Regions from separate parts of the Streptomyces sp. NPDC050121 genome, predicted to be linked through region 1. Evidence: predicted binding sites of a transcription regulator. Region 1 holds the regulator's gene; each other region holds the start of a gene.

What was found. Region 1 encodes HrcA, which represses chaperone genes, less so after heat shock. Its sites were predicted from a motif close to TTNGCACTCNGNNNNNCNGAGTGCNAA; they were not measured.
Region 2: groES (co-chaperone GroES) is a predicted target of HrcA. The motif match lies at 6,467-6,493, and genes of this name have one in related genera.
Region 3: groL (chaperonin GroEL) is a predicted target of HrcA. The motif match lies at 4,775-4,801, and genes of this name have one in related genera.

What each region holds. Positions count from the first base shown of each region.
Region 1 covers NZ_JBITJV010000003.1:72,938-82,204, forward strand. Annotated here, with positions in the region: gene ACIBTS_RS05165 (AMP-dependent synthetase/ligase) at 1-1,006, shown strand, start outside; gene ACIBTS_RS05170 (SpoIIE family protein phosphatase) at 1,208-3,286, shown strand; gene hemW (radical SAM family heme chaperone HemW) at 3,423-4,655, shown strand; gene ACIBTS_RS05180 (DUF3097 domain-containing protein) at 4,739-5,560, opposite strand; gene ACIBTS_RS05185 (MBL fold metallo-hydrolase) at 5,594-6,310, opposite strand; gene hrcA (heat-inducible transcriptional repressor HrcA) at 6,470-7,486, shown strand; gene dnaJ (molecular chaperone DnaJ) at 7,487-8,623, shown strand; gene ACIBTS_RS05200 (nitronate monooxygenase) at 8,755-9,267, shown strand, end outside.
Region 2 covers NZ_JBITJV010000018.1:184,448-193,714, forward strand. Annotated here, with positions in the region: gene ACIBTS_RS26635 (WhiB family transcriptional regulator) at 374-703, shown strand; gene ACIBTS_RS26640 (LysR family transcriptional regulator) at 768-1,733, opposite strand; gene ACIBTS_RS26645 (MOSC domain-containing protein) at 1,815-2,483, shown strand; gene ACIBTS_RS26650 (SDR family oxidoreductase) at 2,580-3,353, shown strand; gene ACIBTS_RS26655 (ester cyclase) at 3,456-4,163, shown strand; gene groL (chaperonin GroEL) at 4,276-5,901, opposite strand; gene groES (co-chaperone GroES) at 6,012-6,320, opposite strand; gene ACIBTS_RS26670 (polysaccharide deacetylase family protein) at 6,567-7,376, opposite strand; gene ACIBTS_RS26675 (polysaccharide deacetylase family protein) at 7,373-8,341, opposite strand; partial or broken gene ACIBTS_RS26680 (methyltransferase domain-containing protein) at 8,525-9,267, shown strand, end outside.
Region 3 covers NZ_JBITJV010000019.1:128,034-137,300, forward strand. Annotated here, with positions in the region: gene ACIBTS_RS27240 (Scr1 family TA system antitoxin-like transcriptional regulator) at 35-874, shown strand; gene ACIBTS_RS27245 (DUF397 domain-containing protein) at 858-1,064, shown strand; gene ACIBTS_RS27250 (hypothetical protein) at 1,343-2,176, shown strand; gene ACIBTS_RS27255 (Uma2 family endonuclease) at 2,236-2,907, shown strand; gene groL (chaperonin GroEL) at 2,991-4,613, opposite strand; gene ACIBTS_RS27265 (cold-shock protein) at 4,914-5,120, opposite strand; gene ACIBTS_RS27270 (MoaD/ThiS family protein) at 5,585-5,860, opposite strand; gene thrC (threonine synthase) at 5,930-7,228, opposite strand; SAM riboswitch class I at 7,247-7,385, opposite strand; gene ACIBTS_RS27280 (glucosyl-3-phosphoglycerate synthase) at 7,528-8,472, shown strand; gene ACIBTS_RS27285 (trehalose-6-phosphate synthase) at 8,594-9,267, shown strand, end outside.

The DNA of each region.
Region 1 (9,267 bases):
CTTCGAGAAGGTCTACAACGGGGTCGCCGCCAAGGCCCGCGCGGGCGGCGGGGCCAAGTACAAGATCTTCCAGTGGGCCGCCGAGGTCGCCCGGGAGTACGCCAAGGAGGCGCAGGACAACTTCCGGCGCACCGGCACGGCCTCCGTCCCCTTCGGGCTGGGCGCCAAGCACAAGGTCGCCGACGCGCTCGTCTACGCCAAGATCCGCCATGCCTTCGGCGGAAGGCTGCGCGCGTGCGTCTCCGGGTCGGCGGCCCTCTCCCCGGAGATCGGCTACTTCTTCTCCGGCGCCGGCATCCACATCCTGGAGGGCTACGGCCTGACGGAGTCCTCCGCCGCCTCCTTCGTCAACCCGGGCGAGGCCTACCGCACCGGCACGGTCGGCAAGCCGCTGCCCGGCACCGAGGTGCGCATCGCCGACGACGGCGAGATCCTGCTGCGCGGCCCCGGCATCATGGAGGGCTACCACGGGCTGCCCGAGAAGACCGTGGAGGTCCTGGAGGCCGACGGCTGGTTCCACACCGGCGACATCGGCGAGCTCTCGCCCGACGGCTATCTGCGCATCACCGACCGCAAGAAGGACCTCATCAAAACGTCCGGCGGCAAGTACATCGCGCCCGCGGAGGTCGAGGGACAGTTCAAGGCGGTGTGCCCGTACGTCTCCAACATCCTCGTGCACGGCGCCGACCGGAACTTCTGCACCGCGCTCATCGCGCTGGACGAGCCGTCGATCCTCGACTGGGCGAGGGAGAACGGGCTGGCCGGAAAGTCGTACGCGGACGTCGTCGCCGCGCCCGCGACGGTCGAGCTGATCGACGGCTATGTCAAGCAGCTCAACGAGGGCCTCCAGCGCTGGCAGACCATCAAGAAGTTCCGGCTGCTGCCCCGGGACCTCGACGTCGAGCACGGCGAGATCACCCCGAGCCTGAAGCTGAAGCGGCCCGTCGTGGAGCGGGAGTACAAGCACCTCATCGACGACATGTACGCCGGAGCGCGCGAGGCGTAGCGCGGGCGCGCGGTATCGGGGGGCGGAGCGCGCATGCTCGGATTCCGCCCCTCAACCACCCCTCTTCGAGCACGCGCGTACACATGTGTACACACGCGTAGCACGGTTCTCGCCCAGGACGGCCGAGTTCGGTAACCCAGCGCTCATGGCCGAGATCGGTCTGTCACCCTGTGGGCATCCGAACCGTCCGGGGAGCTGCGCATGGGGGCCATTCCGACGCAACGGGAGACAGCCTCCCGGGCCGGCGGCGCGCCCGCGCGTCCGGGCGGCCTCCCGCACACCCGCGCGAACCTGGCCGGCAGCCCCCTCGCGCCCGGCGCCGCCCGCGACCTGGTCCGCGCCGCGCTGACGGAGTGGGCCGGCCTCGGTCTGCCTGGCGGCGAGGAACTCGACGAGCGTCTCGCGCAGGACGCCACGCTCGTCGTCAGCGAACTCGTCACCAACGCCGTCGTGCACGCCGGAACCGACGTCGAGCTGGGGTGCCGGCTGGAGGAGGAGCCCGGGCAGCCCGGCGGCCGGCTCGCGGTCGTCGTCGAGGTCTCCGACCACCACCCCTCCCGCGCCCCACGCGACGACGGCGCCCCGGAACCGCCGTACGAGACACCGGAGTACGGCCGCGGGCTGCGCATAGTCGCCGGGCTCGCCGACGCCTGGGGGGTGACGTACCGCAGGGGGACGAAGACGGTCTGGGCCCGCCTCCTGCCGAGCGCCGCGCCCTACGACATCGACCTCGAAGCCCTCGGCGACAACCCCTTCGACCCCAACCACGCCCACGAGCACCACGCGAACCGCACGGACCACGCGAACCGCACAGACAACGCGAACCGCACGGACCACGCGAACCGCACGGACCACGCGAACCGCACGGAGCATCCGGATCACTCCGACCGCTGCGGCGAGCGCTCGGACGGCTTTCGCGACCCCGTCCCGGGGCTCCTCGAAGCCCTCGCGCCCGAGCCGCGGAAGCCGGTCGGCCGCCGGGACCGGGAGTGGCTCAACCGGGGCGCGCTGTCCTTCCTCGCCGAGGCCTCGGATCTGCTCGCCGGACAGCTCGACGAGGACCTGGTGGCCGCGCTGACCGGACAGTTGCTCGTGCCGCGGCTCGCCGACTGGTGCGCGGTGTGGCTGGAGGACGAGGTCAGCGGGCGCGGCGAGTGGACCGGCGGGCCGGGGCCGCGGCTGGCCCGCGTCTGGCACGGCAGCGAGAACCTCATCGAGGACCTGCGCCGGGCCCTGGAGAAGGACCCGCCGTGTCCGCCGTGTCCGCCGGACGGCGGCCCGCGCTCCGGACCCGAACTGTTTCCCTGGCCCGGCGCGGCGCTCGGCGGCCCGGGCGCGGCCCTCGCGTACCGGCTGATCGCGGGCGGCCGTCCGCTGGGCACCCTGGTCATCGGGCGGGCCGGGCTGCTCGTCTTCCCCGACGAGGTCACCGGGCTCGTCGAGGACCTGGGCCGGCGGGTGGCGCTCGCCATCGGCGCGGCCCGCCAGTACGCCCGCCAGGTCACCATCAGTGCCGTACTGCAGCGCGGGCTGCTGCCCGGCGCGGTCGCGGAGATCCCCGGGGTGCGCAGTGCCCTGGTCTACGAGCCGCGTGAACAGGGCGGCCCGAGCGGCGACTTCTACGACCTGTTTCCGGCGGGCGACGGCCGCTGGTGCTTCGCGATCGGCGACGTCCAGGGCAAGGGCCCGGAGGCGGCCGTCGTCATCGGCCTGGCCCGGCCCTGGCTGCGGCTGCTGGCCCGCGAGGGGTACGGCGTCGCCGACGTCCTGGACCGCCTCAACCAGCTCCTCCTCGACGACGCGACGGAGGCCGCCGACGCCGCCGCCCGCGCCTTCGTCGGCCCCGCCGGACCGGGCGACGGCCCGCAGACCCGCTTCCTCTCCCTCCTCTACGGCGAACTGGCCCCCTTCGAGGGCGGCGTCCGCTGCACCCTCGCCTCCGCCGGACACCCGCTGCCGCTGCTGCTGGGCCCGGACGGCTCGGTCGCCACGGCCGCGCACCCGCAGACGCTGCTCGGGGTCATCGAGGACGTCACGTACACCAGCGACAGCCTGGAGCTGCGGACCGGGGACAGCCTGCTGTGCGTCACCGACGGGGTGACGGAGCGGCGCTCGGGCTCCCGCCAGTTCGACGACGAGGACGGACTGGCCGTCGCGCTCGCGGGCTGCGCCGGCCTGGACGCCGAGCTGATCGCGGAACGTATCCGACAACTGGTGCACGAGTTCGGGGACCTACCCCCGGAGGACGACCTGGCCCTACTGGTCCTCCAGGCCGAGTAGGCGGGGCAGGGCGGGGCAGGGCGGGGCAGGGGGGGCGAAGCAGGGCGGGGCCGGTCGGCAGGCGGAGTGTGACGGGAGCGTGGGTGAGGGGGCGGAGGCGTCCGGGGTCTGTGTGGGGGTGCGGGACAATGGGCGTATGCCTTCCGCACTCCCCGATGGCGAACCGGTCCCCGGCGACGGCGCGCTTCCGGCGCACGCGCTCGCCGGCGCCGCCGACCGTCCCCTCGGGTTCTATCTGCACGTCCCTTACTGCGCGACCCGCTGCGGCTACTGCGACTTCAACACCTACACCGCCACCGAGCTGCGCGGCACCGGCGGTGTCCTCGCCTCCCGCGACAACTACGCCGACACCCTGATCGACGAGGTCCGTCTCGCCCGCAAGGTCCTCGGCGACGACCCGCGCGAGGTCCGCACGGTCTTCGTCGGCGGCGGCACACCGACGCTGCTGGCCGCGTCCGACCTCGTACGGATGCTGGGCGCGATCCGCGACGAGTTCGGCCTCGCGGCGGACGCGGAGGTGACGACGGAGGCGAACCCGGAGTCCGTCGACCCCGCCTATCTCGCCACTCTCCGCGAGGGCGGTTTCAACCGGATCTCCTTCGGGATGCAGAGCGCGAAGCAGCATGTGCTGAAGGTTCTCGACCGCACGCACACCCCCGGCCGGCCCGAGGCGTGCGTGGCGGAGGCGCGGGCCGCGGGCTTCGACCATGTCAACCTGGACCTGATCTATGGCACCCCGGGCGAGTCGGACGACGACTGGCGGGCCTCGCTGGACGCGGCGCTGGGCGCGGGCCCCGACCACGTCTCGGCGTACGCGCTGATCGTCGAGGAGGGCACGCAGCTCGCCCGTCGGATCCGCCGCGGCGAGGTCCCGATGACCGACGACGACGTACACGCCGACCGCTACCTGATCGCGGACGAGGTGATGTCGGCCGCGGGCTACGACTGGTACGAGGTCTCCAACTGGGCCACCTCCGAGGCGGGCCGCTGTCTGCACAACGAGCTGTACTGGCGGGGCGCCGACTGGTGGGGGGCGGGGCCGGGGGCGCACTCGCACGTCGGCGGGGTCCGCTGGTGGAACGTGAAGCATCCGGGGGCGTACGCGGCTGCTCTCGCGGGCGGCCGCTCGCCGGGCGCCGGACGTGAGCTTCTGTCCGACGAGGACCGGCGCGTGGAGCGGGTCCTGCTGGAGCTGCGGCTGAGGGATGGGGTTCCGCTGGCGCTGCTGCGGGAGGCCGGGCTCGCGGCCGCAGGCCGGGCGCTCACGGACGGCCTGCTGCAGCAGGGGCCGTACGACGAGGGGCGGGCGGCACTGACCCTGCGGGGCCGGTTGCTGGCGGACGCGGTGGTACGGGACCTGGTCGACTAGCACCCGCCCTGAACCGGGGCGGTTGCGCGCCTGTTCTGGGCCGGGGTGGTTGCGAAATGTGTTGAGGTGTTGAGGTGGGGCCGTTACGGGGTCTGCTCGGCCGGGGTCGTGACGAAATCGATCAGTTCCTCCACCCTGCCGAGCAGCTCCGGTTCCAGGTCCTTGTACGAGGTCACCCGTTTCAGGATGGCCTGCCACACCGCCCCAGTGTTGTCCGACGGCCAGCCGAGGGCCCGGCACACGCCTGTCTTCCAGTCCTGGCCGTGGGGGATCCGTGGCCAGCCGGCGATGCCCAGGGACGCCGGCTTCACCGCCTCCCAGACGTCGATGTACGGGTGGCCGACGACCAGGGCGTGTTCGCTCGTGACCGACCGGGCGATGCGCCACTCCTTCGTGCCGGGCACGAGGTGGTCCACGAGGACTCCCAGCCTGGCGTCCGGGCCGGGGGCGAACTCGGCGACGATCGACGGCAGGTCGTCCACGCCCTCCAGGTACTCCACGACCACGCCCTCGACGCGCAGGTCGTCGCCCCACACCTTCTCGACCAGCTCGGCGTCGTGCCGGCCCTCGACGTAGATGCGCCCGGCGCGGGCGACCCGCGCGCGTGCGCCCGGTACCGCGACCGAACCGGAGGCGGTACGGGTGGGACGTACGGGCCCGGAGGACGGCGGTCTCACGAGGGTCACCACCCGGCCCTCCAGCAGGAAGCCGCGCGGCTCCAGCGGGAACACCCGGTGCTTGCCGAAGCGGTCCTCCAGGGTGACCGTGCCCGCCTCGCAGCGGATCACCGCGCCGCAGAACCCGGTGCCGGGCTCCTCCACCACCAGGCCGGGCTCCGCCGGGACCTCGGGGACGGGCTTCGGCTTCTTCCAGGGAGGGGTCAGGTCGGCGGAGTACTGGCGCATTCGGATGACGATAGGAGAAGCCGCGAGACGGGTTTACGGCGACACGCCGAACCGGGCCGCCAGCGCGTCCCGCTGCGCCCGCACGAACGCCGCGTCCACCACCGCCCCGTGACCGGGCACGTACAGCGCGTCCTCACCACCCAGCCGCAGCAGCCGGTCGAGGGCGTCGGGCCAGCGGGAGGGGACGGCGTCCGGCCCGGCCTGCGGCTCGCCGGACTCCTCGACCAGGTCGCCGCAGAAGACGACCTCGGGTTCGCCGGGGACGAAGACCGCCAGGTCGTGCGCGGTGTGGCCGGGCCCGACGTTCGCCAGCAGCACCTGCCGGCCGCCGCCCAGGTCGAGCGTCCACTCGCCGGAGACGAGGTGCCGGGGCCGCACGAGCGCGTCCGAGGCCTCCGCGGCCGCCGACTCGTCCAGGCCGTTGCGCAGTGCGTCCGCCCGCAGCTCCTTACCCGGCACGGTGTCCACGCCCACCGCCCCGAAGACCTCCGCGCCCGCGAACGCCGCCGCGCCGAAGACATGGTCGAAGTGGGGGTGGGTGAGCGCGAGATGGGTCACACGTCCGCCAGTGAGCTCCTCGGCCTGCGCCCGCAGCCGCACCCCCTCCGCGAGACTGGATCCCGCGTCGATCATCAGCGCCGCGCCCGCCCCCACGACCAGCCCCGCCGTGCAGTCCCAGCCCGGCAGCCGGCACCGCCCGACCCCGGCCGCGACCCGCTCCCACCCGAGCTCTTCCCAAGTCACCGTCATACCGCGACGCTAGCCCTACGACGCTGCACCGGGGCCGACCTTGCCCCCGGTGTACCCCACAGCCGTACACTGGGCCGGGGAACGCTGGCACTCGGATGTGAAGAGTGCCAGGCGAGGCGCCCAGGGGACTGGGGGACGACTGCTGGAGGTGTGCGCGCAATGCTGAGTGAACGCAGGCTCCAGGTGCTGCGCGCCATCGTCCAGGACTATGTCGGCACCGAGGAGCCCGTGGGGTCGAAGGCGCTCACCGAGCGGCACAGCCTCGGCGTGTCCCCGGCGACGGTCCGCAACGACATGGCCGCCCTGGAGGACGAGGGGTACATCGCCCAGCCGCACACCAGTGCGGGGCGCATCCCCACGGACAAGGGCTACCGGCTGTTCGTCGACAAGCTGGCCGGCGTCAAGCCGATGACCGGTCCGGAGCGGCGGGCCATCCAGAACTTCCTCGACGGCGCCGTCGATCTCGACGACGTCGTGGCGCGGACGGTGCGGCTGCTGGCGCAGCTCACCCGGCAGGTCGCCGTTGTGCAGTACCCGTCCCTGACCCGTTCGACCGTGCGGCACGTGGAGCTTCTCTCGCTCGCACCCGCGCGTCTGATGCTCGTGCTGATCACGGACACCGGGCGGGTCGAGCAGCGGCTGGTGGACTGCCCGGCGCCCTTCGGGGAGACCTCGCTGGCGGATCTGCGCGCGCGGCTCAACAGCAAGGTCGCGGGCCGCCGGTTCTCCGACGTGCCGCGTCTGGTGGAGGACCTGCCGGACGCCTTCGAGGCCGACGACCGCGGTACGGTCACGACGGTGCTCTCCACCCTGCTGGAGACGCTCGTCGAGGAGAACGAGGAGCGGCTGATGATCGGCGGGACCGCCAATCTCACCCGCTTCGGACATGACTTTCCCCTCACCATCCGGCCCGTCCTGGAGGCCCTGGAGGAGCAGGTCGTGCTCCTCAAACTCCTTGGCGAGGCGGGGGATTCGGGCATGACCGTACGCATCGGTCACGAGAACGCCTACGAGGGACTCAACTCCACTTCGGTGGTGTCGGTCGGCTACGGTTCGGGCGGCGAGGCAGTCGCCAAACTCGGCGTGGTCGGACCGACCCGCATGGATTACCCGGGAACGATGGGAGCGGTACGAGCGGTGGCACGGTACGTCGGACAGATCCTGGCGGAGTCGTAAGTGGCCACGGACTACTACGCCGTCCTCGGCGTGCGCCGCGATGCGTCGCAGGAAGAGATCAAGAAGGCCTTCCGGCGGCTCGCGCGCGAGCTGCACCCGGACGTCAACCCGGATCCGAAGACCCAGGAGCGGTTCAAGGAGATCAACGCCGCCTACGAGGTGTTGTCGGATCCGCAGAAGAAGCAGGTCTACGACCTCGGCGGCGACCCGCTGTCCCAGTCGGGCGGCGGTGGCGCGGGCGGCTTCGGCGCCGGTGGCTTCGGGAACTTCTCCGACATCATGGACGCGTTCTTCGGCACGGCGTCCCAGCGGGGCCCGAGGTCGCGGACGCGGCGCGGTCAGGACGCGATGATCCGGCTGGAGGTGGACCTGGAAGAGGCTGCCTTCGGCACCACGAAGGACATCCAGGTCGACACGGCGATCGTCTGCGCCACCTGCAGCGGTGAGGGCGCGGCGCCGGGGACCACCGCCCAGACTTGTGACATGTGCCGCGGTCGCGGTGAGGTGTCGCAGGTGACACGGTCCTTCCTGGGCCAGGTCATGACGTCCCGGCCCTGCCCGCAGTGCCAGGGCTTCGGCACCGTGGTCCCCACTCCCTGTCCGGAGTGCGCGGGCGACGGCCGCGTGCGGTCCCGTCGCACGCTGACGGTCAAGATCCCGGCCGGTGTCGACAACGGCACCCGGATCCAGCTCGCGGGCGAGGGCGAGGTCGGCCCCGGCGGCGGTCCCGCCGGCGACCTGTACGTCGAGATCCACGAGCTGCCGCACAACATGTTCCAGCGGCGCGGCGACGACCTGCACTGCACGGTGACGCTCCCGATGACGGCGGCGGCCCTCGGCACGAAGGTGCCGCTGGAGACGCTGGACGGGCTGGAGGAGGTCGACATCCGGCCCGGCACCCAGTCCGGGCAGTCGATCCCGCTGCACGGCCGGGGCGTCACGCATCTGCGGGGCGGCGGGCGCGGCGATCTGATCGTCCACGTCGAGGTGCAGACGCCGACGAAGCTGGATCCCGAGCAGGAGCGGCTGCTGCGCGAGCTGGCCAAGCTGCGCGGCGAGGAGCGGCCCACCGGGCAGTTCCAGCCCGGTCAGCAGGGTCTGTTCTCGCGGCTGAAGGACGCGTTCAACGGGCGCTGAGGCCCCGCGCGCACGCTGAGCAGTCCCGGAAGGGCACCCTCCACGGGTGTCCTTCCGGCATGTCTGCCAGAGGCCTGTGCCAACCGGCGGTCGGATTCGGACTTGTTCAAAGGACGTGACAACATGCCGTCATGTCCTCCGCACTGACCGATCTCTTCCCGCACCCGATCGTGCAGGCCCCCATGGCGGGCGGCGTCTCCGTCCCGAAGCTCGCCGCCGCCGTGGCCGAGGCCGGCGGGCTCGGCTTCCTGGCCGCCGGGTACAAGACGGCCGACGGCGTGTACCAGGAGATCAAGCAGCTGCGGAGTCTCACCGCCCGCCCCTTCGGCGTGAACCTCTTCATGCCGCAGCCCGAGTATCCCGGTGCAAGCACCGGCTCCACTGGAGCGGCTGTCGCCGCGCCCCCTGCTGCCGGCGCCGTCGAGGTCTACGCCCACCAGCTGGCCGGCGAGGCCGCCTGGTACGAGACGGAGCTCGGCGACCCCGACAGCGGACGCGACGACGGCTACGACGCCAAGCTGGCCGTGCTGCTGGACAACCCGGTGCCGGTGGTGTCCTTCCACTTCGGCGTGCCCGGACCCGAGGTACTTCAGGCCCTGCGGCGCGCGGGAACCTTCACCCTCGTCACGGCGACCACCGTCGAG
Region 2 (9,267 bases), on a different contig from region 1:
CCTCCGCAGCTGATGCGCGTCACCTTGTGCCTCCAGGCTGGTACGAATCGTCACCTGTGCGGTCGACCGTCTCGGACGCCTGCCCGAGCGTTTGTGTTTTCAACCGCCACCGCACTCTCAACGACGGTCACTCGAAAGAGTTACGGGGCTGCGTGCATTCTTCGGCACTCTACGTGAGGGCGCGGACACAGAGGAGACAGCCACACGGACCCTCAAGCTTTCATCACAACCCATGCCCCATTCAGACCTATTTCTTCCCTTTTACTGGTGTCTGAGGCTAGATTCGCAATGAGTCATATTTTCATCTCCTTAGATCGTAGTTGTACGGTCGTGGGCACCGTATCCGCTCAGAACGGCTACAAGGGGTCACGCAATGGCAGATTTCTCCCGCCTTCCCGGACCGAACGCCGACCTGTGGGACTGGCAGCTGCTGGCTGCCTGCCGCGGGGTGGACAGTTCGCTCTTCTTCCATCCGGAGGGTGAGCGCGGGGCGGCTCGGAGCGCTCGAGAGAACTCGGCCAAGGAGGTCTGCATGAGGTGCCCGGTCCGTGCGCAGTGCGCAGCGCACGCGCTGGCGGTACGCGAGCCGTACGGCGTCTGGGGCGGGTTGACCGAGGACGAGCGCGAGGAGCTCATGGGGCGGGCGCGCAACCGCCTGGTATCGGCGTCCTCCGGCGCGAGAGACGCCTCGTCGAACACATGAAGGAACGTTTCTTCAGAGCGGAGGGCACGCGCGCGTGCCCTCCGCTTCGTTCTGGGGCGCTGCCCTACTGGCGCGCCGCGGCCCGTCCCAGCTGCTCCAGCGTGGCCGTCACGGCCGGCACCTGGGCCAGGTCGGGCAGGGTGAGCGCGACGATCTCCCGCCGCACCGGCGGTTCCAGCGTCACCGCGCGGGCGCCCCGGGGCCGTACGGAGTCGATCGCGAGCTGGGGCAGGACGGCGACGCCGAGGCCGGCGCCCACCAGGCCGACCACCGCCGGGTAGTCGTCGGTCGCGAAGTCGATACGGGGCGTGAAGCCCGCGTTCTCGCACACCTGGACGAGCTGGCCGCGGCAGCGCGGGCAGCCGGCGATCCACGGCTCGGCCGCGAGGTCGCCGATGGCGACGGACCCCCGGGCGCCGGTGCGCGCGAGGCGGTGGCCTTCGGGGACGAGAGCGACCAGCCGGTCCGTCAGCAGCGGCCGTACGACCAGGTCGTCCCACTCGCCTTCGCCGGCTTCCCTGGCTTCCGCGGCTTTCCCGGCTTTCCCTGCCCCACCGCCGCCGTTGCCCGTGGTGCGTTCGTAGCGGAAGGCGAGGGCGATGTCGCAGTCGCCCTCGCGCAGCAGTTCGACCGACCTCGGGGGCTCGGCCTCCTCCAGGGAGACGCGGGTGCCGGGGTGGGCCGCACGCAGGGCGGCGAGGGCGGTCGGGACGAGGGTGGAGCTGCCGCTGGGGAAGGAGACCAGGCGGACCCGGCCGGCCCGCAGGCCCGCGATGGCGGCGACCTCCTCCTCGGCGGCGGTCAGTCCGGAGAGGATGCCGGCCGCATGCCGGACGAGAGCCTCGCCCGCCTGGGTCAGGCGCATCTCGCGGCCGCTGCGGACCAGCAGGGGTGTGCCGACGGACGCCTCCAGGGCCTTCATCTGCTGGCTGACGGCCGGCTGGGTGCAGCCCAGCTCGCGCCCGGCCGCCGAGAACGAGCCGGTGGCGGCCACGGCGCGCAGGACACGGAGATGACGGGCCTCGATCATGACGTCGAGCATAAGCGAAGCTTGGACATGGCGGCGAATAATCGGTCGACGCTTTGACATCCGGTCGCTTAGCGTGGCGGCATGAGACTTCTGGCAGTCAACCTGGGCCGTGCGAAGGCTGTGCCGTACACGGACAACCCGGAGGGCGTGACCGGGATCGACAAACGGCCGGTGGAGGGGCCGGTGCGGGTGGCCGCGCCCGGCCCCAAGGGCATCGGCGGGAGCGGGCTGGCCGGGGACGCGGTGTGCAAGAGACAACACCACGGCGGCGACGACCAGGCCGTGTACGCGATGGCGCGCGAGGACCTCGACGAGTGGGAACGCGCGCTGGGCCGCCCCCTGGCCGACGGGGCGTTCGGCGAGAACCTCACGACGGCGGGCCTCGACGTGTCCGGCGCGCTGGTCGGGGAGCGCTGGCGCATCGGATCCGGTGTCGTACTGGAGATCACCTGCGGGCGCATCCCCTGTATGACCTTTCAGGGGCACCTGGGCGAGCAGCGGTGGGTGAAGCGGTTCACCGAGCGCGGCGCGCCGGGGGCGTATCTGCGGGTGATCGCGCCGGGTGAGATCCGCGCCGGGGACCCGGTGGAGATCGTGCACCGGCCGGACCACGACGTGACGGTGGCGCTGCAGTTCCGGGCCGTCACCACGCACCGGGAGCTGCTGCCCCGGCTGCTCGCGGCGGGCGAGGCGCTGCATCCGGAGTCACTGGCCGCGGCCCGGAAGTACGCGGCGGAGCACGGGGGCTGAGCCCAGGTCACGGGCCCGGCGCTCACCGGGCCTTCACGTTCGGGAGGCCGCGTGCAGAGAACGGACGGAGGCACTCCGGGTCATTACGCTTCTGCCATGACAACGGCTCTCATTACGGGTTCGACCGCGGGCATCGGTGCCGCGTTCGCACGCAGACTCGCGGCGGACGGGCATGATCTCGTCCTCGTGGCACGGGACACCAAGCGGCTGCGCGAGCAGGCGACCGAGTTGCACGACCGGCACGGCATCGAGGCGGAGGTGCTGACGGCCGACCTGGCGACGGACGAGGGCATCGAGACGGTGGCCGCCCGGCTCAACGACCGCAAGAACCCCGTCGACCTGCTGATCAACAACGCGGGCTTCGGCAACAAGGGCCGCTATCTCGACGTGTCCATGGCCGACGAGCTGAAGATGCTCAAGGTGCACTGCGAGGCGGTGCTGCGGCTGACGTCCGCGGCGGCGACGACGATGCGGGAGCGCGGGCGAGGGGGCGTGGTCAACGTGGCCTCGGTGGCGGCGTTCGTGCCGCGCGGGACGTACGGGGCGTCCAAGGCGTGGGTCGTGCAGTTCACGCAGGGTGCGGCGAAGGATCTGGCGGGCAGCGGGGTGCGGCTGATGGCGCTGTGCCCGGGGTTCGTGCGCACGGAGTTCCACGAGCGGGCCGGGATGGGCACGGACAACATCCCGGGCTGGATGTGGCTGGACGCGGACAAGCTGGTCGCGGCGGCGCTGGACGATCTGGCGCGCGGGAAGTCGCTGTCGATTCCCGACCCGCGCTACAAGGCGCTGATGGGGCTGGTGAAGGTGACGCCCCGGTCGCTGCTGGGCGGGATCAGCTCGAAGACGGGACGCAAGTACGGGCCTCGGTGACCGGGCTCGGCGGGGACCGCTCTGGTGGGCAGGTGGCGTCGGCGCTCCGGTGGGAAGATGGGCGTGAGGGGTACCGGACCCAGGGGGGCCGGAGGCTGCGCCATGACGTTCGTACAGCTCATCGACTGCAGGACCAGCCGGTTCGACGAGATGGACCGGCTGATGGACACATGGGTCGAACAGACCAAGGGGAAGCGAACCGCGACGCACGCGGTGGTCGGCAAGGACCGTTCCGACGCGTCGCACTTCATCGAGATCGTGGAGTTCCCGTCGTACGAGGAGGCGATGCGGAACTCGAACCTTCCGGAGACCGGCAAAGTGTTCCAGGAGCTGGTGGCCCTGTGCGACGAGATGCCGACGTTCACGGATCTCGAGGTGGTACGGGACGAGCAGTTGTATGCGGAGACCGCGCGGCGGTTCTTCGAGGCCGTGGCCGCGCGGGGTGAACTGCCGCCGCTGGACGGGCTGATCGCCGAGGAGTACCACGACCACGATCCCGCCAACGAGCAGGACACCATGGGCATGGACGCGATGCGGCGGGAGGTCGAGATGTGGCGGGGCGGCTTCGACTTCGCCTTCTCCGTCGAAGACCAGTTCGGGCAGGGCGACCGGGTGTGCAACCGGTGGACCTGGCGCGGGACCCACAAGGGCGACTTCATGGGGCTCCCGGCGACGGGGAAGCAGGTCACGATGACCGGGACGACCGTCTTCCGGTGCCGGGAGGACGGAAAGCTCGTCGAGGGCTGGTGGCAGTACGACCGGCTCGGGCTGATGGGGCAGCTGGGGGCGCTGGACGCGCTGGAGACGTGAAAGCCGAGCCGTAAGTCACGGGGCCGCCCGCGAAGAGACCGCCCGCGAAGGGGGAAGCCCCCGTTCCGTGACCGGAACGGGGGCTTCTTCGTGCTGTTCGGTGCTGCTCGCCTCAGTGGGAGTGGCCGTGGCCGTGGCCCGCGGCGGCCGGCTCTTCCTCTTCCTTCTTCTCGACGACCAGGGTCTCGGTCGTCAGCAGGAGGGAGGCGATGGAGGCGGCGTTCTCCAGGGCGGAGCGGGTGACCTTGACCGGGTCGATGACGCCGGCCTTGACCAGGTCGCCGTACTCGCCGGTGGCGGCGTTGAAGCCCTGGCCCTTGTCGAGCTCGGCGACCTTGGAGGTGATGACATAGCCCTCCAGGCCGGCGTTCTCGGCGATCCAGCGCAGCGGCTCGACGACGGCGCGGCGGACGACGGCGACACCGGTCGCCTCGTCGCCGGTCTTGCCGAGGCCGCCCTCCAGCACCTTGGCGGCGTGGACGAGCGCGGAACCGCCACCGGAGACGATGCCCTCCTCGACCGCGGCGCGGGTCGCGGAGATGGCGTCCTCCAGGCGGTGCTTCTTCTCCTTCAGCTCCACCTCGGTGGCGGCGCCGACCTTGATCACGCACACGCCGCCGGCCAGCTTCGCGAGGCGCTCCTGGAGCTTCTCGCGGTCCCAGTCGGAGTCGGTGTTCTCGATCTCGGCCTTGATCTGGGCGATGCGGCCCACGACGTCCTCGGAGTTGCCGGCGCCGTCGACGAGGGTGGTGTCGTCCTTGGTGACGGTGACGCGGCGGGCGGAGCCGAGCACGTCGATGCCGACCTGGTCGAGCTTGAGGCCGACCTCCTCGGAGATGACGGTGGCGCCGGTGAGGACGGCCATGTCCTGCAGCATCGCCTTGCGACGGTCACCGAAGCCGGGGGCCTTCACGGCGACCGCGTTGAACGTGCCGCGGATCTTGTTGACGACGAGGGTGGAGAGCGCCTCGCCCTCCAGGTCCTCGGCGATGATCAGCAGCGGCTTGGAGGAGTTGGTCTGGATGACCTTCTCCAGCAGCGGCAGCAGGTCGGCGATGGAGGAGATCTTGCCCTGGTTGATGAGGATGTAGGGGTCCTCCAGGACGGCCTCCATGCGCTCCTGGTCCGTCACGAAGTACGGCGACAGGTAGCCCTTGTCGAAGGCCATGCCCTCGGTGAAGTCCAGCTCCAGACCGAAGGTGTTGGACTCCTCGACGGTGATGACGCCGTCCTTGCCGACCTTGTCCATCGCCTCGGCGATGAGCTCGCCGACCTGCGTGTCCTGGGCGGACAGGGCGGCGACGGCGGCGATGTCGGACTTCTCGTCGATCGGCCGGGCGGTGGCCAGCAGGTCCTCGGAGATCGCCTTGACGGCGGCGTCGATGCCCTTCTTCAGGGCGGCCGGGGAGGCGCCGGCGGCGACGTTCTTCAGGCCCTCGCGGACGAGCGCCTGGGCCAGGACGGTGGCGGTGGTGGTGCCGTCGCCCGCGATGTCGTTGGTCTTGGTCGCCACCTCCTTCACCAGCTGCGCGCCGAGGTTCTCGTACGGGTCGTCGAGCTCGACCTCACGGGCGATCGTGACACCGTCGTTGGTGATGGTGGGGGCGCCGAACTTCTTGTCGATGACGACGTTGCGGCCCTTGGGGCCGATCGTCACCTTGACCGTGTCGGCAAGCTTGTTGACGCCGCGCTCGAGGGCGCGACGGGCGTCCTCGTCGAACTTCAGGATCTTCGCCATGGGAGCGGTTCAGCCCTCTCGGAAAACGTGGGGAACGAACTGCGCCCCCAGCGCCCGGCTTCACAAAGTCGCGGGGGCCAGGGGCGCAGTTCACTGCAAAACTGGGTGAATTACTTCTCGATGATCGCGAGCACGTCGCGAGCCGAGAGGACGAGGTACTCCTCGCCGTTGTACTTCACCTCGGTGCCGCCGTACTTGCTGTACAGGACGACGTCGCCAACCTTGACGTCGAGCGGCAGGCGCTCGCCGTTCTCGAAGCGGCCCGGACCCACGGCGAGGACGGCGCCCTCCTGGGGCTTCTCCTTCGCGGTGTCCGGGATGACCAGGCCAGAGGCGGTGGTCTGCTCGGCGTCGAGCGGCTGGACCACGATGCGGTCCTCGAGCGGCTTGATGGCAACCTTGGAGCTGGTGGTCGTCACGATCCGACCTCCCCCTTCGGAGATCTCACGGGGTTAACTGTCTGAGGTGGCGACCAGGTGGATCCGTCGTCGCGGGTGCCGGACCTGCCCGTCGCTGTGTTGGCACTCTCCAGTGGTGAGTGCCAGAGCTGAGACTATGACCGCGATTAGCACTCGGTCAAGCCGAGTGCCAATCGCGTTTGGAGGCTGTCGCCCCCGGACCCCCCGCTTCGGCGGAGACGGACCCGCCGGCGCCGCGAAGAACTCTCACACGTAGTCCTCCAACCGGCCCACCGTCAGACCCTCTTCCTGCACCCGTCGCAGCAGCCGCACCGTGCGTTGTCTCATGCTCGGGCCCGTCGTCTCGTCGGGGTCCACGGCGATGATGTCGCCGGGGCGCAGACGGGGGGAGCCGTGGGCGTAGGCGAGGTCGGCGGGACCCATGGAGACGCGCCAGAGGACGATCGCCGTGATGCCGCAGTCGGCGGCGGCGCGGCGGGTGGTGGTGTCGTAGGCGCCGTAGGGCGGGCGGAAGAGGCGGGGGCGCAGGCCGAAGCGGGCGCGGAGCTTGTCCTGCTGGCCGCAGATCTCGGCGCGCTGGCCGGCGTAGGGCAGGCCGCGCAGGGCCGGGTGGTCCAGGGTGTGGTTCTGGATGTTCGCCCCGACGGAGCGGAGGCGGGCGAAGTGCCCGTAGCCGGGGCCGACCACACTGTCCGTCAGGAACATGCTGACCGGGAGACGCAGTTCGCGGACCATGTCGACGAAGCGGGGGTCGCGTTCGGCGCCGTCGTCGTAGGTGAGGAAGACGACCTTGTCGGTGGTCGGGACGTGGTCGACGACCGGTGGGAGGCCGGCGCCGGGGCTGCCCGCGAGGGGCCGGCCGGCCGGGTGGGACGGGGCGGGGGCCAGGGGGGAGGTCAGACCCCAACGGCGGTACGGGTCCTGGGCGGCCGGGCCGGGTGGGCGGACCCCGGCGGCGGCCTTCCTGCCCAGCCGTTCGATCGGGTCGACGGACTGGGCGCAGCCGGTGAGCAGGGCGAGTGCCAGGACGCCGGCGGTCAGGGACCGGAGGCTCACAGGTAGTCCTCCAGCCGTGCCACCGCGTACCCCTTCTCCGTGATCTTGTCGAGGAACCGGCGGATCATGTCGGGCATCGTGCCCTTCCAGTCGCCGCGACCGCGGAAATGGCTCAGGACGATGTCGCCGGGGTGGATGTCCTGGTCCCACTCGCGGTACTCCCAGTGGTCGACGAAGACCTCCTCGTCCCAGATGGGGGCGTATCTGATGCCGCACGACTTGGCGGCGCGCAGGGTGTCCTGGTTGTAGTTGCCGTAGGGCGGGCGGAACAGGGTGGGGCGTCTGCCGTACTGCCGCTCCATCACGTCCTGCATGCCGCAGATCTCGCGCTGCTGCTGCCGGTACGACAGCCCCGGCAGGTACGGGTGGTGGAGCGTGTGGTTGTTCAGTACGACCCCGGTGCCCTGCATCTTCTTGAAGTAGCCGTAGTCGTCCTTGATCAGGTAGTCGCTGAGGAAGGCGGAGTACGGGATCTTCAGGTCGCTCATCATGCGCAGGAACGCCGGGTCCTTCTCGGAGCCGTCGTCGATGGTGAGGAAGACGACCCTGTCGTTGGTCGGGATCGTGGTGAAGACCGGGGGGAGGCCGAGCGTCTCCTGGTCGTCCACCTCGAAGCCCTCGCGGGCCGTGATCTCCGGCTTGTGGGCGGGCGGCGCCGGGGGCGTCAGCGGGACCTTCTTCAGCCCCCAGCGCTTCGCCGCGGCGACCCGGGCCTGCTGGGCGGCGCGGAGCCGGGAGGCGTACGTGTGCAGGGCGCGGGCCGGTGGGGCCGCGGGGGGCGCCGCCCGGTCCGGCTGCTGGCCCGGCGCGGGGCGGATCCCCTTGCCTGCCCCACCGGTCCCCGCGCCGCCTCCCGCGCAGCCCGTCGCGACGGCGGCGAGGGTGAGGACCGCGGCCGCGCTCCGGAGGCCCGTGAGGCGGAGCCCCGTGCGCCTTGTCCACCTCGTGCGCCGCGTGCTCCTCATGTGCCCGATGCGCCCCGCCTCCACGGCTCCGGTGCGGCGACAACCAGCCTCGTAACGGCCACTCTTGTCATCATTTTGTACGACAGATCCCATGGCGCCGGATCCTCGCAGTCACCGCCCCGGAACCTCGCCCGACACCGCCGCCGGAGGCGCACCATCCACCGACTGGCCCACAATGACCCGGTGAACGACCTCGCCCCCCTCCTCACCCCCGAGGGCCGCGCCCTCCTCGACGCCGTGCGCGGCATCGCCCCCGCCGACGAGCTCGCGGTCGCCACCCGGCTGCGCCGCGAGCACCCCGCGGACCTGGTGTCCGCGGCCCTGGGCCAGGCCCGGCTGCGCCAGCGGGCGGCGGCGAAGTTCGGGGCCGAGGACGCCGAGCGGATGTTCTTCACGCCGCACGGGGTGGAGCAGTCGACGCGGGCGAGTGTGGCGACGTATCGGGCGGAGTGCTTCCGGGCGCTGGGCATCCGCTCCCTCGCGGACCTGTGCTGCGGTATCGGCGGGGACGCCATCGCGCTCGCCCGTGCCGGGATCCGGGTGCTCGCGGTGGACCGGGATCCGCTGACCGCGGCGGTGGCGCGGGCGAACGCCGACGCGCTGGGGCTCGCCGACCTCATCGAGGTGCGGGAGGCGGACGTCACGGACGTCGACACGAGCGGCTACGACGCCGTGTTCGTCGACCCTGCGCGGCGTGGCGGTCGCGGCCGGATCTTCGATCCGGAGGCCTATTCGCCGCCGTTGTCCTGGGCCGTCGAGGCCGCCCGCAAGGCGCCGCGCGCCGCGCTGAAGATCGCGCCCGGCGTCCCTCACGAGGCGATCCCCGAGGACGCCGAGGCCGAGTGGATCTCGGACGGCGGGGATGTGAAGGAGGCCGTGCTGTGGTTCGGGACCGGCGAGCCGGGGGCCGTTCGGGCGACCCTGCT
Region 3 (9,267 bases), on a different contig from region 1:
TCCAACAACGCGTCTGTAGGACCAGGAGGCACCCATGCCAGGACCGAAGGACCTCGACCCGTCGTCGTCGCCGCGAGCCTTGCTGGGTGCCGAGTTACGCCATGTTCGCGAGCGGAAGGGACTGAGCCAGGAGCAGTTGGGCCAGCGACTGTTCGTGAGCGGGTCGTTCATCGGACAGTTGGAGGCGGGGACGCGGCGGTTGCAGCCGGAGTACGCGGCGATGCTGGACGAAGTCCTGGAGACGGGGGGCTTCTTCAAGCGGAACTGCAAGGCGGCGGCCAAGTCGAAGTACCTCGATGATTTCGCGGAGGCGGCTGAGGCCGAGGCTCAGTCCACGGCGATCAGGCAGTACGCGCCGCTCCTCATCCCCGGACTGCTCCAGACGCCCGCGTACGCCCGGGCCGTGAACCGCGCGTACGACCCGACGGCACCGGAAGAGGCCATCGAGGAGTGGACGGAGGGCCGGATGGCGCGGACCCGCCTACTCGACCATCCAACAAAGCCGTTGTTGTGGACAGTGCTTGACGAAGCCGCGTTGCGCCGGGAGGCAGGCGGCCAGGCGGTGATGGCGGAGGCCCTGCGCCATATCGCCAACCTGGTCCGCCGGAACCGGGTCATCGTGCAGGTGCTGCAGCTCAGCGCGGGAGCGCATGCAGCGATGGGTGGCGCCCTCAAGTTGATGGAGTTCGAGGACGCCCCTCCGCTGGTCTACTACGAGGGGGCGCGCACCGGGCGACTGGATGACGACCCAGCCACTGTCGCCCAAATGAGGTTCGTATTCGACCTCCTTGTGGCCTCCGCGCTCTCACAGGAGAGGTCCCTGGCCCTGATCGAGAGGTTGGCGCAGGATTACGCCCATGAGGAACATCCCTGAGTTCGACCTGAGCACGGTCGTATGGATCAAGTCCAGCTACAGCGCCGGGGGCGGCAACGACTGCCTGGAAGTCGCCCCCGGCCACCCCACCCTCGTCCCCGTCCGGGACTCCAAAGCCCCCCTCGGCCCGAAGCTCGTGTTCCGGGTCGAGGCATGGTCGGCGTTCGTCGAAAACCTCAAGGACAGCTGATCCGCACCCGCCCCGAAGCTCAAGCGTCCAGCGTCGAGCCCTCTTTGCAAGGAACGGGTGGAGGGTCTCAACCCACCCTCCCACCCGGCGAGTTGACGCGGAGCGACCGACTTGCCACGGAAGGTCACCACGCTCTAGCGTGCGGTTAACGAAACAGCCCCCGCCGGTGCGCCAACACCTACGGGGGCTTGACCTACAAGATCGAATGAGAGCTTCGATCCGTGGCTGAAGCCAAGCTTAGTGTTGCCTCCCTCCCCGCGCACGCGGACCCGCACCCGATGGCCAATCCGGGTTACGGAAAGCGCGCCGCCCCGGGACAACTCCCCCGCACCAACCACGACTTCACGCACCTCCCGCCCCGCGAGGCGGCCATCGCCGCATACATCGACCGGCTCCCGGACGGCGCGGACATCTCCGTGAAGACGCTGGCCAAGACGACGCCGTACGGACAGTGCGCCCTCCGCACAGCCCTCAACCGCATCCAGCAGGCCGGGCATCTGAGGCGGGGTCGGGAACGGATGGAGACCGCCTCGGGCGAGTCCCATTGGATCACCCGAACGTGGTTCACCCGTACCGCGCGCGACGACGGCTGGTGGGCGACGTTCACACGAGGCGACGTACCGGAAAACGCGCCGGACCCCGAACCAGCCCGGCCCGCCACCCGCTCCCGAGCCCACATCCTCCTCGCCGCCCTCGGCCGCACGACCCCCGTCCTGTCCCTCTCCGCCGCCGACTGCGCGCAGCTCGCCCCGCTGGTGGAGGAGTGGTTCGCGCACGGAGCCACGGAGGAGACGCTCCGCACCGCCCTGACCTCCGGGCTGCCCACCCCCGTCCACAGCCCCGCAGCCCTGCTCCACCGCCGCCTGACGGACAAAATCCCGCCGCCACCGCCGCCACCGGCCCCGTCTCCGCCCCAACGGCTCCTGGAGTGCGCGGAGTGCAGGGTGCCTGGGCGTCCCGAAGCGCTGTCGGGGGGCGTGTGCCGCGGCTGCCGAGGCGAACGTGCACCCGCGTATCCCCACACGCCCCTCCCGGCCGCCGACGTTCACGCCCGCGCGGCCGGGATCCGTGCGGCAATGGCCGTACCGACACGAGAAAGGACACCTGTATGACCGCTCCTACCGTCCGACATCACCACACCAAGGCACGATGGAGGGGAGGAGGCGACGCCATGACCCCCAGCACCGCCGAACGCCCGCAGATGCCCTTCGAGGACTTCGAGGACCTTGTTGCAGCGGCACCCGAGCACGTACGGCTCGAATACGTCGACGGGCGGGTTCACACCAAGGACCCGCTCAGCGTTGAGGACTTCGAAGAGCTGGAGCGCAGGGCGCCGGAGACGGTCTATCTGGAGTACATCAACGGAAAACTAGAGGTCAAAGCGATGCCGGACGGCAACCACCGTTCGATCTACTCGTGGCTGGTGCGTCAGTTCCTGCTCCATCGCCCCGATCTCGATCTCGCACCCGAATCAGGAGTCAAGGCCGAGGCTTACCGCAAGGGACGTGCCCGCACCGACGCCGTACTCGCCCCCGTCGATCACTTCGTCGGGCACGGCGAGTGGTCCGACACCGACGGCATGCTGATGGCCTTGGAGATCACTTCCCACGACTGGGACACCAACCGACGCGACCGCATCGACAAGCCCGTCGGCTATGCGGAAGCCAACATTCCCGTCTACCTCCTTGTCGATCGGGACAACTGCACGGTCGTCGTGTACAGCGATCCCAAGGACGGCCGCTACCAGCAGATCGACTCCTCCCCCTGGGGCGCCACCGTCGAGCTTCCACCGCCCGTGAGTGTCACCCTCGACACTGAGCCCCTCAAGAAGTACGCCCGCTGAAACGCCCGAGGGCGGTACCCCCAGCCGTAGCTGGGGGTACCGCCCTCGGTCCGTAGGACAGTCGATCAACCGGAACCGGTCGATCAGAAGTCCATGTCACCGCCCGGCATGCCGCCGCCGGCCGGCGCGGCGGCCTTCTCCGGCTTGTCGGCGATGACGGCCTCGGTGGTGAGGAACAGCGCGGCGATGGAGGCCGCGTTCTGCAGGGCAGAGCGCGTCACCTTCGCCGGGTCGATGATGCCCTCGGCGATCATGTCGACGTACTCACCGGTCGCGGCGTTCAGGCCGTGACCGACCTGGAGGTTGCGGACCTTCTCCACGACGACGCCACCCTCGAGACCACCGTTGACGGCGATCTGCTTGAGCGGGGCCTCGAGCGCGATGCGGACGGCGTTGGCGCCGGTCGCCTCGTCACCCTCGAGCTCCAGCTTCTCGAAGACGGCGGAGGCCTGGATGAGCGCCACGCCACCACCGGCGACGATGCCCTCCTCGACGGCGGCCTTCGCGTTGCGGACGGCGTCCTCGATGCGGTGCTTGCGCTCCTTGAGCTCCACCTCGGTGGCGGCGCCGGCCTTGATGACCGCGACACCGCCGGCGAGCTTCGCCAGGCGCTCCTGCAGCTTCTCGCGGTCGTAGTCCGAGTCGCTGTTCTCGATCTCGGCGCGGATCTGGTTGACCCGACCGGCGACCTGGTCCGAGGAGCCGGAGCCGTCGACGATGGTGGTCTCGTCCTTGGTGATGACGACCTTGCGGGCCTTGCCCAGGAGGTCCAGGGAGGTGTTCTCGAGCTTGAGACCGACCTCCTCGGAGATGACCTCGCCACCGGTGAGGATGGCGATGTCGTTCAGCATCGCCTTGCGGCGGTCGCCGAAGCCCGGGGCCTTGACCGCGACGGACTTGAAGGTGCCGCGGATCTTGTTGACGACCAGGGTCGACAGGGCCTCGCCCTCGACGTCCTCGGCGATGATCAGCAGCGGCTTGCCCGACTGCATGACCTTCTCCAGGAGCGGGAGCAGGTCCTTGACGTTCGCGATCTTGGAGTTCGCGATCAGGATGTACGGGTCGTCGAGGACGGCCTCCATACGCTCCATGTCGGTGGCGAAGTACGCCGAGATGTAGCCCTTGTCGAAGCGCATGCCCTCGGTGAGCTCAAGCTCCAGACCGAAGGTCTGGGACTCCTCGACGGTGATGACGCCTTCCTTGCCGACCTTGTCCATCGCCTCGGCGATGAGCTCGCCGATCTGGGTGTCGGCGGCGGAGATGGAGGCCGTGGAAGCGATCTGCTCCTTGGTCTCGACATCCTTCGCCTGCTCCAGCAGGGCGCCGGAGACGGCCTCGACGGCCTTCTCGATGCCACGCTTGAGGGCCATCGGGTTGGCGCCGGCGGCTACGTTGCGCAGGCCCTCCTTGACCAGGGCCTGGGCGAGAACGGTCGCCGTGGTCGTACCGTCACCGGCGACGTCGTCCGTCTTCTTGGCGACTTCCTTGACCAGCTCGGCGCCGATCTTCTCGTACGGGTCCTCGAGCTCGATCTCCTTGGCGATGGAGACACCATCGTTGGTGATCGTGGGGGCGCCCCACTTCTTCTCGAGGACGACGTTGCGGCCCTTGGGGCCGAGCGTCACCTTCACGGCGTCCGCGAGCTGGTTCATGCCGCGCTCGAGGCCGCGCCGTGCCTCCTCGTCGAACGCGATGATCTTGGCCATGTGAAGTGGTCCTCCCGGACTGGGGTGGATTGCTCCGGACCGCGCTGGCGCCCGCGACGGACGGCTCGCCGACCTCGTGGTTCCTTGCCCCACCTGGCCTGCGGGCCTCACCGACCCGGTCCTCGTTGTCACTCTCACCTTCAGAGTGCTAACGCCAATGATTAGCACTCGACCCATGAGAGTGCAAGCGCCTCCCCGAGACTGGGACCCCTCCGGACACGACCGAAGGGCTCGTACCCCCAGGAGGTACGAGCCCTTCGATGACGTACAGAAGAACGACGCTGTCAGTCGGCGCGTGCTTCAGCCGGTCGCGAGACGGACCATGTCCGCCTGCGGCCCCTTCTGGCCCTGCGAGATCTCGAAATCGACCCGCTGACCCTCTTCCAGGGTGCGGTAGCCGTCCATCTGAATCGCGCTGTAGTGGACGAAAACATCCGCACCACCGTCGACCGCGATGAAGCCGTACCCCTTCTCCGCGTTGAACCACTTGACGGTGCCCTGAGCCATGCCTAACTCCCCTATTACTGGCCCTTGCACAGATCCACACTTCGCGGATCCGGGTCAGACCTCACCCCCCATTGGTTGGGGGCGTGCGCCGGAACGCGTCGACCGCGGCCGAATGTATCTGTCCAACTGCTGTCTGCAACAGGTCACTTGGACGAGAATTCTGGACGCATCGGGATCCGGAATGTGGCGAGAATTCGCCAGAATTCAGGGCAAGTCGGGCCCTGCAAAAGCCGCAAAAGCCACGAATGAGACGCGCACTTTGGCTGCTTCTCATCGGGTACTGGGCAGAAATCAAGAGCTCCGGTTCCATTGATCGGGACCCGGTTCCCCAACTGTACCGCGCTCAACCACACTGAATTGCCCCCTCCGCTTCTATCGCGGAGAGGGCAATTCGATGAACTCTCGGTAATCGCTGTTACCGACGGTTACTACCGGCGGGTACTGAACAGCGGTCAGCCGACCGATCAGCCACCGGCGACGGCCGGGATGATCGAGACGCCGGCGCCGTCCGGGGTCGCCGTCTCCAGGCCCTGCTCGAAGCGGACGTCGTCATCGTTCACGTACACGTTGACGAACCGCCGCAGCTTGCCCTGGTCGTCCAGAACCCGCGCGGCGATCCCGGTGTGGTTCTTCTCCAGGTCCGCGATGACCTCACCGAGGGTCGAGCCCTCGGCCTTCACCTCGGCCGCGCCACCGGTGTAGGTGCGCAGGATGGTGGGGATGCGGACGTTGACGCTCATGACGGGTGACCTCCGGTCGGGTACGGGCTTTCAGGGGCGCGGGCGGCCCGCAGACGAGCAACAAGCTGCTTACGCGAGACCAGCTTCGCGGAACGACTCCAGGTTGGGACGGATGGTCGCCGTGAGGCCCGTCCCCGCCACCGCGTCCAGCGTCTTCAGACCATCACCCGTGTTCAGCACGACAGTGGTCAGCGTCGGGTCCAGCAGCCCGTTCTCGATCAGCTTCCGCGTCACCCCGACGGTCACCCCGCCGGCGGTCTCCGCGAAGATCCCCTCGGTCCGGGCGAGCAGCCCGATCGCGTCGACGATCTGCTCGTCGTCGACGTCCTCCACCGCCCCGCCCGTCCGCCGGGCGATGTCGAGGACGTACGGACCGTCCGCCGGGTTGCCGATCGCCAGCGACTTGGCGATGGTGTTCGGCTTCTGCGGCCGGACCACGTCGTGCCCCGCCTTGTAGGCGACGGACACCGGGCTGCACCCCTCCGCCTGCGCGCCGAAGATCTTGTACGGCCTGTCCTCGACGAGGCCGAGCTTGATCAGCTCCTGCAGACCCTTGTCGATCTTCGTGAGCTGCGAACCGGAGGCGATCGGCACGACCAGCTGGTCCGGCAGCCGCCACCCGAGCTGCTCGCAGATCTCGTACGCCAGCGTCTTGGAACCCTCGGCGTAGTACGGCCGCAGGTTGACGTTGACGAAGCCCCAGCCCTCGCCCGCCGGGTCGCCGATGAGCTCGGAGCAGAAGCGGTTGACGTCGTCGTAGTTGCCCTCGATGCCGACGAGCTCGCCGCCGTAGATCGCGGCCATGACGACCTTGCCCTGCTCCAGGTCGTGCGGGATGAACACGCAGGAGCGGAAGCCGGCGCGGGCGGCGGCCGCGCCGACGGCGCCGGCCAGGTTGCCCGTGGAGGAGCAGGACAGAGTCGTGAAGCCGAAGGCGCGGGCGGCCTCGATGGCCTGGGCGACGACGCGGTCCTTGAAGGAGTGCGTCGGGTTGCCGGAGTCGTCCTTGACGAACAGCTTGCCGGCGTCGACGCCCAGCTCACGGGCGAGGTTGTCGGCCTTGACGAGCTTGGTCCAGCCCGGGTTGATGTTCGGCTTGTCCGCCACGTCGGCCGGGACGGGCAGCAGCGGCGCGTAGCGCCAGATGTTCGCGGGTCCCGCCTCGATGCGCTTGCGGAGCTCCTCCGTGTCGTAGGAGGAGAAGTCGTACGCGATCTCGAGCGGGCCGAAACACTCCTCGCAGGCGAAGACCGGGCCGAGGGGCACGCGGTGACCGCACTCGCGGCAGCTCAGCGCGGTGGCGGGGCCGAGGTCTACGGTGGAGGCGCCGGAATCGATGGATCCGGTTTCAATAGTCTGCGCAGCCATGTGAGGCGAGGCCCTTTCTCCTCATCTTCCTCACGACGCATCTCGTCGTGAGACGGATTTGGCACCTTCCCAAGCCGGGAGCCTCGCGTGAACGAGACCGGCTGGAGGGTTGCCGGGGCTTCATCGGGCCGTATCCCTCTGCCCCTCTGGATGAGCGGTATGAAGTTGTGGAGGGCGGGCCACCGAGGACATGCGATGGTCACCCGCGTTGTCCAAGACTGTAACCGACAACCTGGACAGTTGAGATAGTCGTCCGAACCGCGAGACAACCGCGGGACAACCGTGAGGAGCCGCAGACTGTGCTGGAAGAAGTCGAGCGCTGGCTGAGCACCCGCTCCTGGTCCGTGGCCGATCGCCCGCTGCACCGGATCCTGGCCGCGAAGCGGACCACGAACCAGTCGGTGTCGGTGGTGCTGCCCGCGCTGAACGAGGAGGAGACGGTCGGGGACATCGTCGCCGTCATCCGCCACGATCTCATGCATCAGGTTCCGCTCGTCGACGAGATCGTCGTCGTCGACTCGGGATCGACCGACCGTACGGCCGAGGTCGCGGCGGCGGCGGGCGCGCGGGTCGTGCACCGCGACGCGATCCTGCCCCGCATCCCCGCCGTGCCCGGCAAGGGCGAGGTGCTGTGGCGCTCGCTGCTGGTCACCACCGGGGACATCGTCTGTTTCATCGACGCCGACCTCAGGGAGTTCTCCTCGGACTTCGTCTCGGGGATCGTCGGCCCGCTGCTCACCGACCCGGACGTGGATCTCGTCAAGGGCATGTACGACCGTCCGCTCCGCGGTGCGGCCGGTCAGGGCGGAAGGGTCACCGAGCTGATGGCCCGCCCGCTGCTCAACATGCACTGGCCGCAGCTGGCCGGGTTCGTGCAGCCGCTCGGCGGCGAGTACGCGGCCCGGCGCAGCCTGCTGGAGCAGCTGCCCTTCCCCGTCGGCTACGGCGTGGAGCTGGGCATGCTGGTCGACGCCCTGCACCTGGTGGGGCTCGACGCCCTCGCGCAGGTGGACGTCGGGGTGCGAAAGCACCGCCACCAGGACGGGCAGGCCCTGGGCCGGATGGCGGCGGCGATCTACCGCACCGCGCAGCTGCGGCTGGCCCGCGGGCACATGATCCGCCCGGCCCTCACCCAGTTCGAGCGGAGCGGGGACGGCTTCGAGCCGCGCACGTACTCCGTGGACACCGAGGAACGGCCGCCGATGGCGGAGATCGTCGAGTACGCGACCCGCAAGGTCGCGTGACCCTCGCGCGGCAGGCGGGGCGGACGGGACGGGCGGGGCGGACGGGACAGTCCGTATACGGTCCTCGCACTGTGCGCGACCATACGTTTGAGCGTTTCCCGACCGGGCTAGGTTGAGGCGTATGGCTTCCACGCACGATGCTGCTGCTCGGGGTGCTCAGGTGCTGGTCGCGTCCAACCGCGGTCCGGTCTCCTACGAGGTGCGCGAGGACGGCTCGCTGCACGCGAAACGCGGTGGCGGCGGGCTGGTCTCCGGTCTGTCGGCCATCGGCCCCGACGCGGGCGCCCTCTGGGTGTGCTCGGCGCTCTCCGACGGCGACCGGGAGGCGGTCTCGCGCGGGGTCGGCGAGGAGGGCGTGCGGATGCTGCCCATCCCGGCCGACGTGCACGCCGACGCGTACAACGGCATCGCGAACTCGGTGCTCTGGTTCATCCACCACCTGCTCTACCAGACCCCGCTGGAGCCGGTCTTCGACGCGGAGTTCCGCCGCCAGTGGGCGTCGTACGAGGCCTACAACCGGGCGTTCGCCGAGGCGCTGGCGGAGGAGGCGGCGGACGGGGCGGCGGTCCTCGTCCAGGACTACCACCTGTGTCTGGTCCCCGGGATGCTCCGCGAGCTGCGCCCCGACCTGCGCATCGGTCACTTCTCGCACACCCCGTGGGCGCCGGTCGACTACTTCGGGATGCTGCCCGGGGACATCCGCGAGCAGTTGCTGCGGGGCATGCTCGGCGCGGACCGCCTGGGATTCCTCACCCGGCGCTGGGCGAACGCGTTCACCGCGTGCTGTACGGAGTT